3 regions of the Thioalkalivibrio sp. ALM2T genome follow, and region 3 is predicted to be linked to each of the others. Evidence: predicted binding sites of a transcription regulator. Region 3 holds the regulator's gene; each other region holds the start of a gene.
What was found. Region 3 encodes FliA, which starts transcription of late flagellar genes. Its sites were predicted from a motif close to GCTAAAGTTNNNNNNNNNNCNGCCGATA; they were not measured.
Positions count from the first base shown of each region.

Region 1: the regulator FliA is predicted to act here: its motif matches at 3,067-3,094, upstream of F816_RS0109740 (methyl-accepting chemotaxis protein).
Region 2: the regulator FliA is predicted to act here: its motif matches at 3,813-3,840, upstream of F816_RS0105550 (methyl-accepting chemotaxis protein).

Region 1 covers NZ_KB906564.1:29,770-35,911, reverse strand. Annotated here, with positions in the region: gene F816_RS0109750 (diguanylate cyclase) at 1-310, shown strand, start outside; gene F816_RS0109745 (EAL domain-containing protein) at 361-2,874, opposite strand; gene F816_RS0109740 (methyl-accepting chemotaxis protein) at 3,152-4,771, shown strand; gene hypE (hydrogenase expression/formation protein HypE) at 4,842-5,846, opposite strand; gene hypD (hydrogenase formation protein HypD) at 5,843-6,142, opposite strand, start outside.
Region 2 covers NZ_KB906558.1:180,878-187,019, forward strand. Annotated here, with positions in the region: gene pyk (pyruvate kinase) at 1-461, shown strand, start outside; gene F816_RS0105530 (hypothetical protein) at 549-1,478, opposite strand; gene F816_RS0105535 (rhodanese-like domain-containing protein) at 1,644-2,063, opposite strand; gene F816_RS0105540 (alternative oxidase) at 2,300-2,929, shown strand; gene F816_RS0105545 (hypothetical protein) at 2,999-3,631, shown strand; gene F816_RS0105550 (methyl-accepting chemotaxis protein) at 3,901-5,535, shown strand; gene F816_RS0105555 (DsrE family protein) at 5,883-6,142, shown strand, end outside.
Region 3 covers NZ_KB906556.1:146,444-152,585, forward strand. Annotated here, with positions in the region: gene flhA (flagellar biosynthesis protein FlhA) at 1-504, shown strand, start outside; partial or broken gene flhF (flagellar biosynthesis protein FlhF) at 548-1,640, shown strand; gene F816_RS0100640 (MinD/ParA family protein) at 1,809-2,633, shown strand; gene F816_RS0100645 (RNA polymerase sigma factor FliA) at 2,630-3,397, shown strand; gene cheY (chemotaxis response regulator CheY) at 3,439-3,819, shown strand; gene F816_RS0100655 (protein phosphatase CheZ) at 3,915-4,691, shown strand; gene F816_RS0100660 (chemotaxis protein CheA) at 4,736-6,142, shown strand, end outside.

The DNA of each region.
Region 1 (6,142 bases), on a different contig from region 3:
GCTGGGACCGCTGGTGCGCAAGGTGGATCTGATCGCGCGGATTGGTGGCGAGGAGTTCGCCCTGATCCTGCCGGCGACGAACGCCGCCGCCGCCGGGGAAGTGGCGGAGCGCCTGCGGCTACGGATCGCGGACTGCGGGTTCGCGCGGGTCGAAGCTCGGCCTGTGACGCTCAGCGCGGGGGTGGCGACCGTGCGGCCCGATGACACGGAGGCGTCCCTGTACGGCCGCGCAGACAAGGCGTTGTACCGGGCCAAGGCCAACGGCCGCAATCAAGTGTGCAGCGACCAGCTCCAGGCGCCCAACGAGTAGCCAGGGCATTCCTGAAGGCGGGACGTGTGGCTCGCCGGCCGGAGGGTGGCTTAGCCCATGATGGCTGTCGCCGGTCCCGGGCGCCCGAAATAATAGCCTTGGAAGTAGTGGCACTCGAGCTCGGCGAGCAACTCGAATTGCTCGGCGGTTTCCACGCCTTCGGCCACGACCCGCATATCCAGGCTTTGGGCCAGGTTGATGATGGCCTCAATGATGACCCGGTCTCGTCCGTGACCGGACTGTCCGGCCGCTTGCACGAAGGCCTTGTCTATCTTGACCTCGTCGAACGGGAGACGGGACAGGTAGGCCATCGAGGAGTATCCAGTACCGAAGTCGTCCATGGAGAACCGGATACCCAGTGCCCGGATCTGCTCCATCTTGTACATGCTGTCCTCCAGATCGGCGAGTACCAGCGATTCGGTCAGTTCGAGCTTGAGCCGTTCAGGCGGGATCGGCCAGCCTTCCAGGAGACGTTCGATCTGAGAAACGAAGTCGTCTTGATGGAACTGCGCGGCGCTGACATTGACCGACAGGCTCAAATGCGCGGTAGCCGGGTCCTGTTGCCAGCGCTGGATCTGTCGGCAGCCTTCATTCAGGACCCAGTGCCCGAGTGGCCGGATCAGCCCGGTATCCTCCGCCAACGGCATAAAGTCCAGGGGGGCGACAAGCCCGCGTACCGGGTGATGCCAGCGTAGCAGCGCTTCGGCGGCCACGGTGCGGCCTTCGGGGTCGATCTGCCTCTGGAAGTGCAGAACGAAGTGATCGCTACCCATGGAGGCCCGAAGGTCCGCTTCCAGCCGGAAACGCTCCTCCATCTCTGCCTGGAGCGTCGGATTGAAGAAACGGATCGCGTTGGAGCCGGCCGCCTTTGCCTGGTACATCGCGGCGTCGGCGCGGCGCAAGAGCTCCTCGTGGGTATGCTCGTCGCCCAAGAACACGGTAAGGCCGATACTGACGGCACACTGATAGTCGTGACCCCGCAGTTGCACCGGTTCGGTCACGAGGGCCTGGACTTCCTCGGCTACATGAACGGCCTGCTGGGCGGCGAGTTCTTCCCGCTCGCCGAGTTCCTCGAGGACGATGACGAACTCGTCACCCCCAAGGCGTGCCACCGTGTCCGCACTGCGCACGCGATTCTCCAGCCTGCGCGCCAGTGTCTTCAGGAGTGCGTCCCCGACCGAGTGCCCCAGCGTATCGTTGAGGCGCTTGAAGTCGTCCAGGTCGAGGAATAGCACGGCCCCGTAATGCCGGTGACGTGCGGAAAGAGCCCGCGCATGTTCGAGGCGCTCCTCGAGCAGTCGCCGGTTTGCGAGTCCGGTCAGTTCATCATAGAAGGCCAGTTGGTGGATGCGTGCCGAAGTGCGCTTCTGGTCCGTGATATCGGTGATGAAGCCGTTCCAGAGTACGCCCCCGTCCGGTTCGCGATCCGGGGTCGCGTTGCCCTGGAGCCAGCGTTCGCCGTGTTCGGGGTGTCGCACGCGATGCTCGTGGCGCCATACCGACAGATCGTTGGCGGAGGCCTGGATGGAGGCCAGAACCCCGTCCAGATCCGCCGGGTGAATGACGTTGGTGAGCTCCGAGGCATCCTCCTGCACCTGTTCGGCGGTCACCCCGTAGATATCTTCGATCGCATGGCTGGCATAGGGGAAGGACAGGCTTCCATCGGGCCCCAGGCGGAACTGATACACCACGCCAGGCAGGCGGGAAGCGATCTTCTGGAAGCGGTCATCCAGCTGTCGGGCCCGTGCTGCCAGGATGTCTGCGTCCAGTTGCGCGCCCTCGATGCGCAGGCGCAGGGTCACCGTGATGGTCGAGGTGATCAGGATGAACAGGCTAGCACCCACGGCCAGGCCGGCGATCAGCCCCGGTTGTACAGTCAGGCCCGCGAGGCTGGAGTGCTGACCGTCGCCAGGGACAAAACGCGCGGCCGACATGGCCACATAGTGCAGGCTGGAAATGGCCAGCCCCATAAGGACTGCGCTGCCCAGTTTGAACAGGGTAGGTTGATACCGTTCTCCGTTTTCCAGGAAGCGATCCAGCAAGCGCGGAATGGCCAGGGCCATGCTGGCCATGATTATGGCCACGGCGATCGACAGGGCGAAAAGCGTGGGCTGGTGCAGCATGTCGGCATCCACGATCATGCCGCTCATGCCGATATAGTGCATGGCGCCGATGCCGACCCCCATCAGGCTCCCGCCCAGCGCAATTGCCTGTACCGAGACGCAGGGCGAGCGCAATACCTGCAGGGCGACGTAACCGGCCGCGATGGCCGGCAGCACGGAAGCCATGGTGATGCCCAGGTGGTATTCGATTTCCAGGGGCAGCTGGAACGCCACCATACCGATGAAGTGCATGGTCCAGACGCCCACCCCCATGGCGATGGCGCCGTTGATCTGCCAGCCGATGCGCGCGGCCCGCGCGGTGGTGTTCCGGATCAGGTCAACGTGGCTGATGCTCGCGTAAGCCGCCAGGATCGCGATAGCCAGCGATACCACCACCAGGGGCGCCGAGTGACTGCCACGATAGGCTAGCTCTCCAAGCGCGTCTGTGGTGGCGAAATTCATCGCGGCATTCTGCGGACGTCCCGGGTCAAACGCCAGCCAGGGCGCAACGGGTAATGGCTCAGTCGCCTTTCCCTAAGCATTGGCTGGAGGCCCGCACGAGCCGCCTGGCTACGGGCGCTCGGCGGGAAGTGTCACGATCGGGCATGGCAAGATCGCGCGCCCTGAGGCGTGAGCCCGGAGCGGGGCGGTTGATCTTCAGTATTCGTTCCGACGGCCGATAAGGTAGAAGGCGGTTTTATCGCCACGTTTATTCGCACAGCCAAGGAATGCCAACACCATGATCTCTCTGCAGACGATTCGCGGTCGCATGATCGCGACGGTCTTGATTACCACGGCCCTGATTGCCATTGCGGTCGGTGTGACGCTGCGAGGCGTGCAGAACGTCGAGGCTGAATTCACGACGTACCTGGACGAGAACGAGGCGCGGATGTCCGCCCTGAACACCATGTTCGGGGATGGCCTGCTGGGGGGTATTGCCACGCGGAACCAGATCTTCAATCCGGACCTGGAATTACCGCCGCAGGTGGTGGCGGGCACGGCCGAACGTTTTGAAGGGGCGCTTTCGTTCCTGCGGGATGTCGCGGTCCGGCAGGACGTCATTGCCAGTCTGGACACGATCGAGGCGAACTGGGCTCAGGTGCAACGGGCTCGTCTGAATGTGCTCGATCTGGCGCGTGCCGGTGAGGTGGACGAGGCCTCGCGATTGCTCGCCGAAATCGAGAACCCGGCATGGCGGCCGATCCGTCAGGAAATCCAGGCGCTGACCGAGACCGAGGAGGCCGCCACCGAGGCCGCCCGGGAGCGTGTGCAATCCCAGGTGGAGGCGGCATTTATCAGCGGTCTTGGGGCCGGTGTGGCGGCGGTCGTTGTGTCGGCGGGTATCAGCCTGTGGATGGCGATGATGCTGGCGCGGCGTATGCGCAAGGTGCAGGGCATGGCGGACGACCTGGCGGCGGGAGACGGCGACCTGACCAAACGCATCGAGGTGGAAGGCCGGGACGAGCTGGCGGAGCTTTCTCGCAGTTTCAATGCGTTCGTCGACAAGGTGCACCAGCTGGTGCGTCAGGTGTCGGGTTCGACTTCTCAGGTGGCCGCAGCCGCCGAGGAACTGGCCACAGTCACCCGGGAGTCGGATGCGGCCGTGCAGCGCCAGGGTTCGGAAACCGACCAGGTGGCCACTGCGATGAACGAGATGACCTCCACGGTTCAGGAGGTCGCCCGGAACGCGATGGGGGCTTCGGAGTCCGCCAACTCGGCGGACGACGAGACGCGCTCCGGATCGGCCGTGGTTAGTGAAACCCGCAGTGCGATCGAGAAACTTGCCGGTGAGGTGGAAACAGCTGGGGCGGCGATCGAGGAAGTAGGCCGGGATTCCGAGTCCATCAGCAAGGTCCTCGAGGTCATCAAGGAAGTGGCGGAGCAGACCAATCTTCTGGCATTGAACGCGGCGATCGAGGCGGCCCGCGCCGGTGATCAGGGCCGTGGATTCGCGGTGGTGGCCGACGAGGTGCGCTCGCTCGCCAGCCGCACGGAACAATCGACTCAGGAGATTCAGGGCATGATCGAGCGCCTGCAGTCGGGTACGCGTCATGCGGTCGGTGTGATGGAAAAGAGCCGGACCCAGGCGGGGCAGTCCGTCGACAAGGCCGGGGAGGCTCAGGCTGCACTGTCTCGCATCCAGGAGGCCGTGGGCCAGATCCGCGACATGAATACCCAGATCGCCAGTGCCGCGGAGGAGCAATCCGCCGTGGCCGAAGAGATCAACCGCAACGTTACCAATATCAACGACATCGCCACCGAGGTTTCGACGGGATCGCGCCAGACGCAGTCTGCCGGCGACGAGCTGGCCCGCCTAGCCGCCGAGTTGCAGCGCCTGGTGGGGCAGTTCCGCGTTTAGGGCAGGCGGCCTTGGCACCGCTGGGGCTCGCGCCTGAGATCCCTGTCATTGCGAGTCGCGTACGACGACTTCAGCAGATCCGGGGCAGCTGTTCGCCGGCCGGCAGGATGACGCGGCGTTCCACCCCCGTCGCCAGGCGCCGGATCACCGCCGGTTCGCCCGCCTCGGCACGGCCGATGGCGACGGCGCCGGCCGTGTCCGGACGCGCCTGAAGGATCGCCAGCGCCCGGGTTGCCGCGGGTTCCGGAACGGCGGCCAGGAAGCGCCCTTCGCAAGCCGAATGCAGGGGATCCAGCCCGAGGATCTCGCAGGCCCCGCGTACATCGTCGCGCACCGGTATCGCGGTATCGTCCAGCACCAGGCGGCAGGCGGAGGCATCGGCCAGCTCCTGCAGGGCGGCGATCGCACCGCCGCGGGTCGGGTCGCGCAGCGCGCGGACTGGCACGCCGGCGGCCAGTAGTGCGGCCACGGCCCCGGCGACCGATGCGCTGTCACTGGGGATCGGCGGGTCCAGGCCCAGGTTTTCGCGGGCGGCGAGGATTGCGACACCATGGCGGCCAAGATCGCCACTGGCGAGCAGTACATCACCGGGCCGGATCGCGCCCGGCGTGATCTGCACGCCTTCGGGCACGACGCCCACCCCGCTGGTGCTGATGTAGACCCCGTCGCCGCGCCCGGCCTCCACCACCTTGGTGTCGCCGGCGACCACCCGCACGCCGCATTCCTCTGCGGCCGCCTGCACCGAGGCGAGGACGCGCCGCAGGTCGTCCAGTGGCAGCCCCTCCTCCAGGATCAGCCCCAGGGTCAGCCACAGCGGGCGCGCCCCGGCCATCGCCAGGTCGTTGACCGTACCGTGCACCGCGAGCCGGCCGATGTCGCCACCCGGGAAGAACAGCGGCTGCACCACGAAGCTGTCCGTCGTCATTGCCAGGCGCCCGCCCGGGGCGTCGAGCACGGCGGCATCGGGGGCGGCGAGGGCCGGGATGCCCAGCGCTGGCAGGATTACCTCGTCCAGCAGCTTCGCCTGCATCCGCCCCCCGCCGCCATGCGCGAGGCGTACGACGTCGGTGGTCATGCCTCGCCCCGATAGTGCAGGTAGGCCGCGCAGGCCCCCTCGGAGGAGACCATGGGCGCGCCCAGCGGGGTATCCGGCGTGCAATCGCGGCCGAAGGCGGGGCAGTCGGTGGGGCGGCGCAGCCCGCGCAGCACCTCGCCGGCGATGCAGGGGCTATCCCCGATCGCCTCGGGTGTGACGAGCCCGAAACGGCCCACGGCGTCGAACCGGGCGTATTCCGGGCGCAGCCCGAGGCCGCTGGCGGGCAGGCGTCCCAGGCCCCGCCATTCGCGCTCGACCGGCTCGAAGACGCGAGA
Region 2 (6,142 bases), on a different contig from region 3:
CCATCGAACCGGAACGCGATGGCGGCATCACCACCGACGGCCCGGACGACCCCGACGAGGCAGGTCTTGACCGCGCCGTCGACCTCATCGCGCGCAGCGTACTCCACACCGCCCAGCGGCGCCTGCCACGAGTCACCCTGGCGCCTACCGCCAGTGGTGCCACTGCCCGGCGCATCGCCCGCCTGCGCCTGCCCTGCTGGATCGCCGCCTTCACCCCGAACCCGGCCACCGCCCAGGGCCTGCAGTTTTCCTACGGTGTCCACCCCGTGGATGTCGCCGAGGACCGCGCCGACTGGAACGACTTCGTCCGCCAGTGGCTCACCGAGCACGGCATCGACGACGGCCTCGCCCTCCTCGTCCAGGGCCCCTCGGGGCCCCATCCGACCGGCAACCACCGCCTGGAACTGCTCGAACTCGACCGCCCCCGCCAGACCTACGCCAACGCACCGAAACACCCCTGACCCACCCCCCCCGTGCGGCTGAAGACGGAAGAACAGGACACCCACCTTCTGGCCGAGCAGCAAGGGCAGAGAGAGTCGGATCACCCGTCAGTCCAGGGGCAGGATGCGCCGGCTCGGCGGTGGGGCATCCTGCAACCTCTGCTGGTTCGCGTACTCGCGTTGCTTCTGCTCGATGTAGGTCTCGCGGTCCAGCTCGCGTAGCTGGCGCGGGTATTCGTCGGTCAGGTCGAACCAGCGTTCCAGGCGGGCCAAAAGGAGCTCCTGAGCCGGCCGGTCGCGGACGTCGAGCCAGGCCTGCAGCGCAAGATAGAAACGCATGGCGGTGCGCTCGATCATGCCTTCCAGGCCGCCGATGTATTGTGGCTCACCGTTTTCGTAACCGACCACGGTGAAACCCACCCGCTCGCGCCCCCCGGTGGCGAGGTAGACGAGCGCGGCCAGCCGGGCAATCACCCCGAAGCGCAACGAATACTCGAGGTTGACGAGGGTCCCCGTGTCGTGCGGCACGACGTGGACGACGATGGAGTAATCCCGGGTTCCGTAGGGCCCACGATCGCCCTCCAGTTCGATCAGCAGCCAGTCCTCACCCATCTGGGCCGACCGCCTGACGAGCTCCACACGCTCTGCATACTCTGCCTGCTCGTACCGCGCACGGCCCACGTACAGGTGCAGCAAGGCGTCCGTCCCCTCGCGGTAGACGCAGCTCTTGATGTTGACGTGCAGGACGGTGATTTCGCACCACGCCGAAAGCGCTTCCAGCTCACTGGCCACCAGCGCAAACGAATACGGCAGCCGGGCGTGCACCGCCCCCTCGACGACGCCGCCCTGCACAGTGGAGGTAACGGCAATCGGCTCCCCCAGCGGTGATTCGGCAATGGCGGCCAGCCAGTCTTCGGCGTCATCCGCATGCGCCAGTAGAGGGCTTCCGACAAGCAGAACCAACCCGACAAGCGCGCCGATGTGCAGTCGGCAGCACCAGGATTGCTGGGCAAACGGAACGGCCGGCAGTCGAAGCATGGCAGCGCCCCTCCGTAGAATCACCCGGCCGGCGCCCATTGACGGTCATGACGGGGTCGGCCCCGGGTCAGGGCCCGAAACGGTGACCATTGAGGCGAAATCGCCCCCGCTCACCTCCTTAGGTAGCCCATATCCGCGATCAACACTGACGAACATGCCCATGGATCATGTGTCCCCCTTGCTGGTCCAGCCACGGAAACCTTCCCGGACGGAAAGGCAGCGTGCATACCCGAGGTCCCGCAGGAGCTCTGCGGCACGCAGGCTGCGGCGGCCGCTGTTGCACAGGCACAGCAGGATCTGGTCCTGGGTGACGTGGTGGCGGTTGATCAGGGAGATGAAGTGCTGGAAATCCCGCTCGTCCGGCTCGTCCGCATCCAGCAGTTCCTGTTCCTCCTCGGACAGCTCGCGACCCAGCAGCTGCTTCAGGCGGAACAGGGGCACAGGCACGGCACCTTCTACCGCGCCTTCCAGCTCCAGTTCGAAGGGCTGACGGATATCCAGCAACACGGCCAGGCCGATATCGACCAGTTCGCGCGCCGCGTTCACGCTGATCTCCAGCTGCGGCTTGCTCGTTTCGTTCGCCATGCGCTCTCCTTTGATGTTCGCCTCTCTCTGAGGCCGCCTTCTTGGCTCCCGGTTCCCGCGATTGCACCGCCCCATCCACAACCTCGACATTGGACATCAGAAACGCAATCCGGGCTCCTGTCATGCATCGGGTTTCACGCTCTGTGAAGCGGCCTCACGACATTTCAGACGGCGGGTTCTATGCTCCATGGATACCTGCCGCCTGAAACGGCGCACTGATCAGCGTTAGGGGCAGCATGCCGAACGACCGCGATATCGACCTGAGCCGCCACCACGAACCCCGTGATTTCTCCGACCGCGTCGCACGGGGCTTTACCTCGCTGATGCGATTCTTCGCCGACACCTTCTTTGCCCGGCGCTACGGACACCGCGCCGTGGTCCTGGAGACGGTTGCGGGCGTCCCCGGCATGGTGGGCGCCACGCTGCAGCACCTGCGCTCGCTGCGGCGCATGGAGGATGACCACGGCTGGATCCGCACGCTGATGGACGAGGCCGAGAACGAGCGCATGCACCTGCTCACCTTCATCGAGATCACCTCGCCCAACTGGCTGGAGCGCTTCCTGATCATCCTGGCACAGGGCTTCTTCTACACGTTGTTCTTTATGATCTACATCATCTCGTCGCGTACGGCGCACCGGATCGTAGGCTACTTCGAAGAGGAAGCGGTCGTCAGCTACACCGAATACCTGGAGGAAGTGGAGTCCGGCGGGCTCGATAACGTCGCCGCGCCGGAACGCGCGATCCAGTACTGGAACCTTGCGGAAGATGCCCGCCTGTCCGACGTGATCCGCGCGGTACGCGCCGACGAGGCAGGCCACCGGGACGTCAACCACGGCTTCGCCGACCTGCTCCGCAAAAAGGACTGACCCGGGCGCTCTCCCGCAACCTGACGGGGCCGGTTTTCAGGCACTATCGTGTGGCCGTATGCGAACGACATGGAGACGGCCGTGAACGACGAGACAACCGGCGGGACCAAGGGCGCACTCCCCCTGCAGCGGCTGGCGGGATGGGGGCTGCGCGGTATGGCGGTCCTGACGGGCCTGGGCGGGCTACTGACATCGGTGACGCTCTGGACGCTGGCACAGGAAACGCCGCAGGTGCCCTGGCCGGTCGCATCCCTGGTGCTGCTGCAGACCCTCTTTGCCGTTGCGGTGCTGGCCTGGGTCGTACTCCTGTGGCGAAGGGCCCGCGCACTGGGCGCGCTGGAGACGCGGGACTATCCCGCCATCACCTGCGTTGTAGTCTGCACACGGCTGGTCGGCGAACTGCTGGCGATTGCCTTCGTGCTGCTCGCACTGGCGTTGTCGGTCATCTCCCTGACGGCGGCCGAGCCCTTTGCGGGCGTTGCGGTGGCCGCGTTGGGACTTGAAGCCGGGCTGGTGGAACCGGCGAGCTGGGGACTGGCCCTGCTGACGGCGATCCTGTGGCCCCTCGCCGGTTTGTTCGCGGGCGGTTTGGTCCTGTTCGCGGCCTACCTGTTCGCCGATGCCATGACGGCCATGCTGGAGTATGTGCGCGACGTGCGGCGCATCCGCGAGACCCTCTCGTCCGGACCGTCCGCGAGATGAGGTAGGGCCTTCGGGACCTTTGCGGGACCTTCGGGGTCAAACCCTGCCTTTTGCTTGGTCAGTCGGCCTCGCAGAAAACGCCGCGGAACCCCCAGCAAGTACGCCGCCAACCGCGCAGGCCCGACACCCATTCGAACCGGCTGGGAGTGGACTGCTGGCGGACGTCGCCACGGGTGATCCATCTCAAGGTTTGGCCGGCCAGGCCGTTTACAGTGGTCATGGCCCGAGGTTGCGGGCTGCTCCCAATACAGGCCTCACAAGGACCGCCCATGATTTTCCGTTCGCTCTCTGTTCGATCCAAGCTGGTCATCACCATCGTGGTGCCCGTGGCCGCGCTCCTGCTGCTGGCGGCCCTGGCCGCACGCGGCACAGCCAACATTGAAGAGGGCGTGCAGAACATCTATCACGACCGCGTCGTACCCCTGCAGCAGCTGAAGACCATCGCCGACAACTATGCGGTGCTGGTCATCGATGCGGTCAACAAGGCGGACGCCGGACGGATGACGGCGGAAGAGGCACTCGCCGACGTCCGTGAGGCACGAGAGGAGATCGCCGCGATCTGGGACGCCTACCTGGCCACCACACTGACGCCCCGTGAGCAGGAACTGGCCGATGGTGCCCGCGGGTTGTTCCGCGCAGCCAACGCCGATCTGGACCGTCTGGAGGGAGCCCTTGGCGGGATGTCCGGCGATGTCCAGGGCGAGCTCGACGCCTTCAACGGTCCGCTGTACGACACCATCGATCCGATCAGCGACCAGATTACCCAGCTGGTCGACCTGCAGATCGATGTTGCCGGGGCCGAGGCCGAGCGGGTATCGGCGTTCTACACCCAGGTTCTGGTGCGCAGCGGCGCGCTGATGCTGGTGGTCTTGATCATCGTCGTGGTCACCGGGGTCTGGACGTATCGCTCGGTGGCACTCCCGATCTCCCGGATGCGCGAGACGCTTACGGAGATTGCCGAGCACCATGACCTCTCGCGCCGGGTGGACGTCCGCTCCGACGACGAGATCGGCGCCACTGCAGGCGCCCTGAACAGCATGCTCGACCAGTTCCAGGACTCAATCCGCGAGTTGCGCACCCTAACGGACCAGATGGCCTCTGCCGCGGAACAGCTGTCCGCCGTCAGTACCCAGACCAACGGGAACATCGACCAACAGCGCTCGCAGACCGAACAGGTCTCGACGGCGATGAACGAGATGGCCGCGACGGTGCAAGAGGTCGCGCGCAACGCCTCCGATGCCGCGTCCTCCAGCCAGGAAGCCGATCAGGAATCCCGCGCGGGTGGCGAAGTGGTGCGCACGGTGGTCAGCGACATCGGACGCCTGTCGGGCGAAGTCGCGACCATCGAGGAATCCGTGCGCAACCTGGACGAGAAGGGGCAGCAGATTGGCTCGGTGCTCGACGTCATTCGCGGTATTGCCGAACAGACCAACCTGCTGGCGCTAAACGCGGCCATCGAGGCCGCCCGCGCTGGCGAACAGGGGCGCGGCTTCGCCGTGGTCGCCGACGAGGTGCGTACCCTCGCCTCGCGCACGCAGGACTCCACGGCGGATATCCAGGCGATGATCGAGGCGCTGCAGGCCGGCACCCGCAACGCCGTGACCGCCATGGGCCGCGGACGCGAAATGGCCGAGGCCACCAGTAACGACGCCGAACGCGCCGGCCAGGCGCTGGAATCCATCGTTCAGGCGGTCGGCCGGATCAGCGACATGACCACGCAGATCGCCAGTGCGGCGGAAGAGCAGAACGCGGTGGCCGAGGAGATCAACCGGAATATCTACGCCATCAATGACATCACCGGCGATACCGCTAACGGGGCCCGCCAGACGGCGACCGCCAGCCAGGAGGTCGCAGACATCGCCTCACGCGTACGCGACCTGGCCTCCGCCTACCGCATTAGCTGACCCTACCCCGACAGGCACCGTGAGGGCTGCTTGGGGTACAGCGGTCCGTCTTGCCAGGCGGACCGCCACCGCCATGCACGAAGGCCCCCGGAGCAGCGAGTCTGTCAGAACGTGCGACGCAATCCAGACTTTGGATGTACACAACGTTGCCTCTTACCGGGATACCGGGAACTCCAGCATCCACACGCGATCCGAGCCATAGGCTGGCCCGTGATGCTTTCACCCGCCGACGGTGGGCAGGTCGCGGATGGCCCGATCAATGCGATCTGGACGCATTCTTTTTGCATTTATTATCAGCATACGCTTATATTCTGACTTTCCACTTTCAGAACCGATCAGGAGACTCCATGCGAGCCATCAAGACTCTAGCCGCTTCCGCCCTTCTCGCTTTCGCCGGTGCCGGCGCGGCTGCGCAGGCGGGTGAGCCCTCCAAGCTGTTCGTCAGCGTCACCTCGGCCGACGATCACACCCAGTTCATGTCCATGGTGCTGGCCAATCAGAGCATGCGTCAGGGTCAGGAGATCCGCGTCCTGCTGTGCGGTCCCGCCGCGACGATGGCGACCGAAGACTACGACGGCGCCACCATGCAGCCCGCCGACCGGAACGC
Region 3 (6,142 bases):
GTGCTGAAGGTGTTGCAGAACCTGCTGGCCGAGCAGGTCTCGATCCGCGACCTGCGCACGATCGCCGAAACCCTGGCAGACGACGGGGTGAAGAGTCAGGATCCCGGCACTTTGACCGCTGCGGTGCGCGTCGCGCTGTCGCGTTCCATCGTCCAGGACCTTGTGGGACCGGAGGATGAGCTGCCACTGATCGCCCTGGACCCTTCGCTGGAACAGCTCTTGCATAAGTCCCTGCAGGGCAGCTCGGGTGGCACGGTTGGACTGGAGCCCGGGCTGGCGGAACGGTTGCAGCGTTCGGTTGCGGACGCGGCGCGCCGCCAGGAGACAGCCGGTCAAGCGGCGATCCTGGTGGTGGCACCGGAGATCCGTTCCTGGATTGCCGGCTGGTTGCGCGGCGCGGTTCGCAGCCTCACCGTCCTGGCGTTTACCGAGATCCCCGACAACCGGCGGATTCGGGTAGTCGCCACGGTCGGTCAGGAAGAAACGGCGAAGCAGTCCGCATGAGACATAGGGGTTCCGCCGCGCGAGCGGCGCAGGAGATCAAAGCATGAATGTCAGACGATATCGGGCCCGGGACATGCGCGACGCCATGCGTCAGGTGCGCGAACAACAGGGAGAAGATGCCGTGATCCTCTCCAGTCGCCGGGTGGATGGCTGGTTGGAGGTGGTCGCCGCCCTGGAGGATGGCGAGTCCTCGGAGCCGGTGCGCGAGCCGGAGGCCGAAAAGCCGGCCCGCGAGGCGCGTACCGCCGACCGCGCCCCGAATTCGGTGGCGCCTTCCTGGCCGGCCGATCCCGAGCTCACCGCGATGCGGCAGGAGTTGCGTGACCTGCGCAGCCTGATGACGCGTCAGTATGCGGAGAGTGACGAGGCTCGCTGGGCGGCCCGTCACCCCCTGGCGGCAGAATGCAAGGTCCGCCTGATCGACCGCGGCTTCAGTGAATCGCTGGCCCGCAGCCTGGCGGGCAGCATCCTCGATGACAGCTCCCCCGAGCAGGCTTGGGAGCGTCTCCGCGCCCGGCTTTCGGGTGCGATTGCCACGCATCGCCCGGCGATTCTGGACGAGGGCGGGCTGCTGGCGATGGTGGGGCCGACGGGTGTCGGCAAGACCACCACGCTGGCACGGATCGCGTTGCGCCAGATCCGTCGGATGGGACCGGATTCGGTTACGCTGGTGACCCTGGACAGCCAGCGCATCGGTGCCACACGGCAGTTGCAAGCCTTTGCGCAGATGGCGGGGATCTCGGTGCGCGTGTTGCAGAATGCGCGCGAACTGCGCGATCTGGCGCGGCGCGTGGACGATGGCCACCTGATCCTGGTGGACACCGCCGGGCAGGCGCCGCGCGCGGTGGAGGAGGAGTCGCTGTTCGCACATCTGCCGCCGGATATCCGTGCCGAGAGCTGGTTGGTCGTGTCGGCCACGACCCAGGGCAGTACCTTGCGGCGGGTGCTGGAGGCGTTTCGCAAGGCGGATCCCTCGGCGCTGGTGCTGACCAAGCTGGACGAGGCAGAACAGCTGGGCGAGGTCCTGTCGGTCCTGCTGGACCAGCACCTGGGACTTGGGTTCGTAAGCGATGGCCAGCGCATCGCGGAGGATTTTCACCGGGTCGATACGGGGTATCTGACCCGCCTGGCGCTGGACGACGATGCGGAGGGTGCGCAGGTGGGTGGCAATGCCCGTGAGACTTGGGCTGCCGAACGGCTGGCCGAGATGGAACCGCCGCGACGCTCGCGTTCGCCGCTGCGCCCGGCTCAGGGGTCCGAGCCGGCAACACTGGAACTGATTCAGCCGGTTGGAAAGGGGCGTTATGCCACGCACTAACAAGCCGTTGAAGGTCATTGCGGTCGCCTCGGGCAAGGGCGGGGTCGGGAAGACCAACGTGTCGGTCAATCTGGCGGTCGGCCTGGCCCGGCTGGGCCGCGAGGTGATGCTGTTCGATGCGGACCTGGGCCTGGCCAACGTGGACCTGTTGCTCGGGATGCGCCCGGAGCGCACCCTGCACGACCTGGTGACCGGCGCGGTGGACAGCCTGGACGATGTCCTGGTCCAGGGGCCGGATGGGGTGAAGGTGGTCCCGTCGGCCTCCGGTATCGCGGCGATGGCGAACCTCACGCCGGCCGAGCACGCGGGTCTGATCCATGCCTTCAGTGCCTACCGCAAGCCGCTGGATGTCCTGATCGTGGATACCGCTGCGGGCCTGCAGGAGTCGGTGACTTCGTTCTGCCGGGCGGTGCAGGAGACCCTGGTGGTGGTCTGCGACGAGCCGGCTTCGATTACCGATGCCTATGCCCTGATCAAGGTGCTGCATCGTGACCACGGGCTGCGGCGTTTCCGGATGGTCACCAACATGGTCAGCGGACGCGAGGGTGCGGAGCGGCTGATGCAGAAACTCAATACTGTCTGTGGCAATTACCTGCCGGAAGTGGTCCTCGATCTGGCCGGCTATATCCCCATGGACGAACATCTGCGCAAGTCCGTGCAGAAAAGGGCACCGGTGGTTCAGCAGTATCCCGGCAGTCCGGCCGGCAAGGCGTTTGCCGAACTGGCACGCACGGTGGACCGTTGGCCGGTTGGTGGGGGTGACCACGGGGGCGTCGGGTTCTTCGTGGAACGAATGCTGCAGAGTGCATGATGACGACGCGTAATCGACTTTCCGGCTACCAGGCGACGTCCACCGCGACCGGTGGGCACGAGAAGTTGATTGCCGATCACGTTGAACTGGTGCACCGCATCGCGCACCACCTGATGGCCCGTCTGCCGGCCTCGGTCCAGGTCGATGATCTGATCCAGGCCGGCATGATCGGCCTTCTGGAGGCGGCGCGGCAGTTCGAGGGCGGGCAGGGGGCGACCTTTGCCACCTACGCCGGAATCCGCATCCGCGGTGCGATGATCGACGAATTGCGGCGCAGTGACTGGACGCCGCGTTCGGTGCATCGCAACAGCCGGCGTATTGCCGCCGCGATCCAGAGTGTCGAGGCCCGCGAGGGGCGTGCGGCGCGGGGGAGCGAAGTGGCGGCGGAACTGGACGTGGCGATCGATGACTATTACGACATGCTCAAGGACCACGCCGGGGCCCATCTGTTTGCGCTGGACGATCTGGGTGGTGGTGATGACGGGGCCGATCGCGTGATCGAGGGGCAGGAAGTCTCGCCGTCGCGTAGCCTTGAGGCTGGCGAGTTTCGCGAGGAGTTGGCCGAGGCCCTTGGGGATCTGCCTGAACGCGAACGCCTGGTGCTGTCGCTGTATTACACCGAAGAACTGAATCTGCGTGAGATCGGGGCTGTTCTGGGCGTGACCGAGTCGCGCGTGAGCCAGATTCGCAGCCAGGCGGTCATCCGGCTGCGCGCGCGCATGGGGTCGTGGCTCGAAGACGGCACGGCTTTGCAGTTATTCTAAAACTCACCTTACGAATCCCGGAGTGACGTGTGGACAAGGGAATGAAAATTCTCATCGTGGACGATTTTTCCACGATGCGGCGCATTATCAAGAACCTCTTGCGCGATCTTGGCTTCAATAATACGCAGGAAGCCGACGACGGCAGCACCGCGCTGCCGATGCTGCAAAATGGTGACTTCGACTTCCTGATTACCGACTGGAACATGCCCAATATGCCGGGCATCGACCTGCTGAAGGCCGTCCGGGCGGATGCCAACCTGAAGTCGATGCCGGTGTTGATGGTGACGGCCGAGGCCAAGCGCGACCAGATCGTGGAGGCGGCGGAGGCAGGTGTGAACGGTTACGTGGTCAAGCCGTTTACCGCCGAAACGCTGAAGGAAAAGATCGACAAGATCTTCGAACGTATTGAAGCACAGGGCTAAGCATCGCCCGGTGATGAATACGGACGACGTCCGTCTCGCTTGCGCGGGTGGACGTGCCCCGGCTCCTTCGGCGCCGTACCAGCAAGAGGCTCCTCATGACTGAACAGGAACACCCCCCACGCGACGGCCAGCTCGAGCTGGCCCGGCAACTGGTGCAGACGCTCGAGGCGGGCGACGACGCGGCGGCGCGCGCGCTGGTGCAGGATCTAGCGCGTCCTTACGACCGCGAGCTCTTCGATGAACTGGGCAAGCTGACGCGCGACCTTCACGAGGCCTTGCAAAGCTTCCGTGGGGACTCGCGTCTGGTAGAGCTGACCCAGGCGGAGATCCCGGATGCGAAGGAACGCCTGAATTACGTGGTCACCATGACCGAGCAGGCCGCGCACGCCACGATGGGCGCCATCGAGTCGAGCCTGCCGATCGCGGAGTCGTTCAGCCAGCAGGCGGCCGACTTGACCGCCAAATGGACGCGGTTTCGCAACCGGCAGCTCTCGGTGGACGAATTCCGCGATTTCGCGCGTGAGCTGGACAGCTTTTTCGGGCAAGCGGGCGAGGACGCCGAGGAGTTGCGGCGGCTGCTCTCCGAGGTGCTGATGGCACAAAGTTATCAGGACATTACCGGCCAGGTGATTCGCCGCGTGATTCAGCTGGTGACCGACCTTGAAGAGAACCTCGTTACCCTGATTCGGCTCTCCAGCGGGCGCATGGAGCAGGTCGAAGCGGCCGAAGCGTCCCTGGAGCGTGGCGAAGAAGACCGCGAGGCGGACCGCAAGGGCCACGGCCCCAGTGTGCCAAAGACTCAAGATTCCAGCGCAGATGTCGTTCAAGGACAGGACGAGGTGGACGATCTGCTATCAAGCCTGGGCTTCTAGCAGTGCCCCCCATACGACTGGCGCCACGGGACCGGAGAGACTGAATGGCCATCGACCCCAATGACGAAATCCTTCAGGACTTCCTGATCGAGGCCGGGGAACTGCTGGAGGGGCTCAACGAGCAACTCATCGACCTGGAACAGAATCCGGACGACCGGGATCTGTTGAATGCGGTCTTTCGAAGCTTCCACACCATCAAGGGGGGCGCCGGGTTTTTGAGCCTGGATCCGCTGGTGACGGTTTGTCATCACGCCGAGGACGTCTTCAATCTGCTGCGCAACGGCGAGCGCCGGGCCGATAGCCATCTGATGGACACCATGCTCCGCGTGCTGGACTCCCTGAACGTCATGTTCGGGGATCTGCGCTCCGGCATGGACCCGACCCCCGCCGATGCCGCGGTGGTCGAGGACCTGCGGCGCATGGCAAAAAACGAAGACGTCGCCGGAGATACCGCCGCGGCGCCGCCCGCGCCTGAACCGGAGCCAGTCCCCGAGCCCCAGGCCTCGGCCCCGGGCGATGCCATGGTGGGCGGCGGGGAGGAGATCACGGACGACGAATTCGAGGCCCTGCTGGATACGTTGCACGGTGACGGTGCCCCGGCACCCGTGGACGCGGCCGTGCCGGGCGGCGCCGGGGCCAGCGAAGACTCGGGCGGTGATCTGATCAGCGATGACGAATTCGAGAACCTATTGGACGAGTTGCAGGCCAAGGGCGGAGGTCCGGCATCGCCCGGACCGGCTGCGGACGCCCCTGCGGATCCACTGCCGACCGAGCCCGCGGCCGCGGCGCCCGAGCCGGAAAAAGCGGTAACGCCGGAACCGGCTGCCGCCGGTGGGCAGGGCGGTGGTGGTGCCCGCGCCGGCGGGGCCGAGGCCGGGGGGCGCCCGGCTCCACAGGGCGAGACCTCCGTGCGTGTGGATACCGAGCGGCTGGACGAAATCATGAACCTGGTGGGCGAACTGGTTCTGGTGCGAAACCGCTTGAGCATGCTGCGTTCGCAGCATGTCGACGACGAACTGGGCAAGGCGATCAGTTCGCTGGCACTGGTGACCTCCGACCTGCAGACCTCGGTGATGAAGACCCGCATGCAGCCGGTGAAGAAGGTCTTCAATCGCTTCCCTCGAGTGATCCGCGATCTGTCGCGGAATCTGGGCAAGGAGATCGAACTGGAGATCTTCGGCGAGGAAACCGACCTCGACAAGAATCTGGTCGAGGCCCTGTCCGATCCGCTGGTGCATCTGGTGCGGAATGCTGTGGACCATGGCATCGAGACGCCCGCTGTGCGCGAGGCGGCGGGCAAGCCGCGCAAGGGTACGGTCGTGCTCGGCGCGGCCCAGGAGGGCGATCACATCGCACTGCTGATCAAGGACGACGGCGGTGGCATGGATCCACAGGCCCTGCGGCGCAAGGTGGTGGAGAAGGGGCTGATGGAGTCCGCGATGGCCGAACGC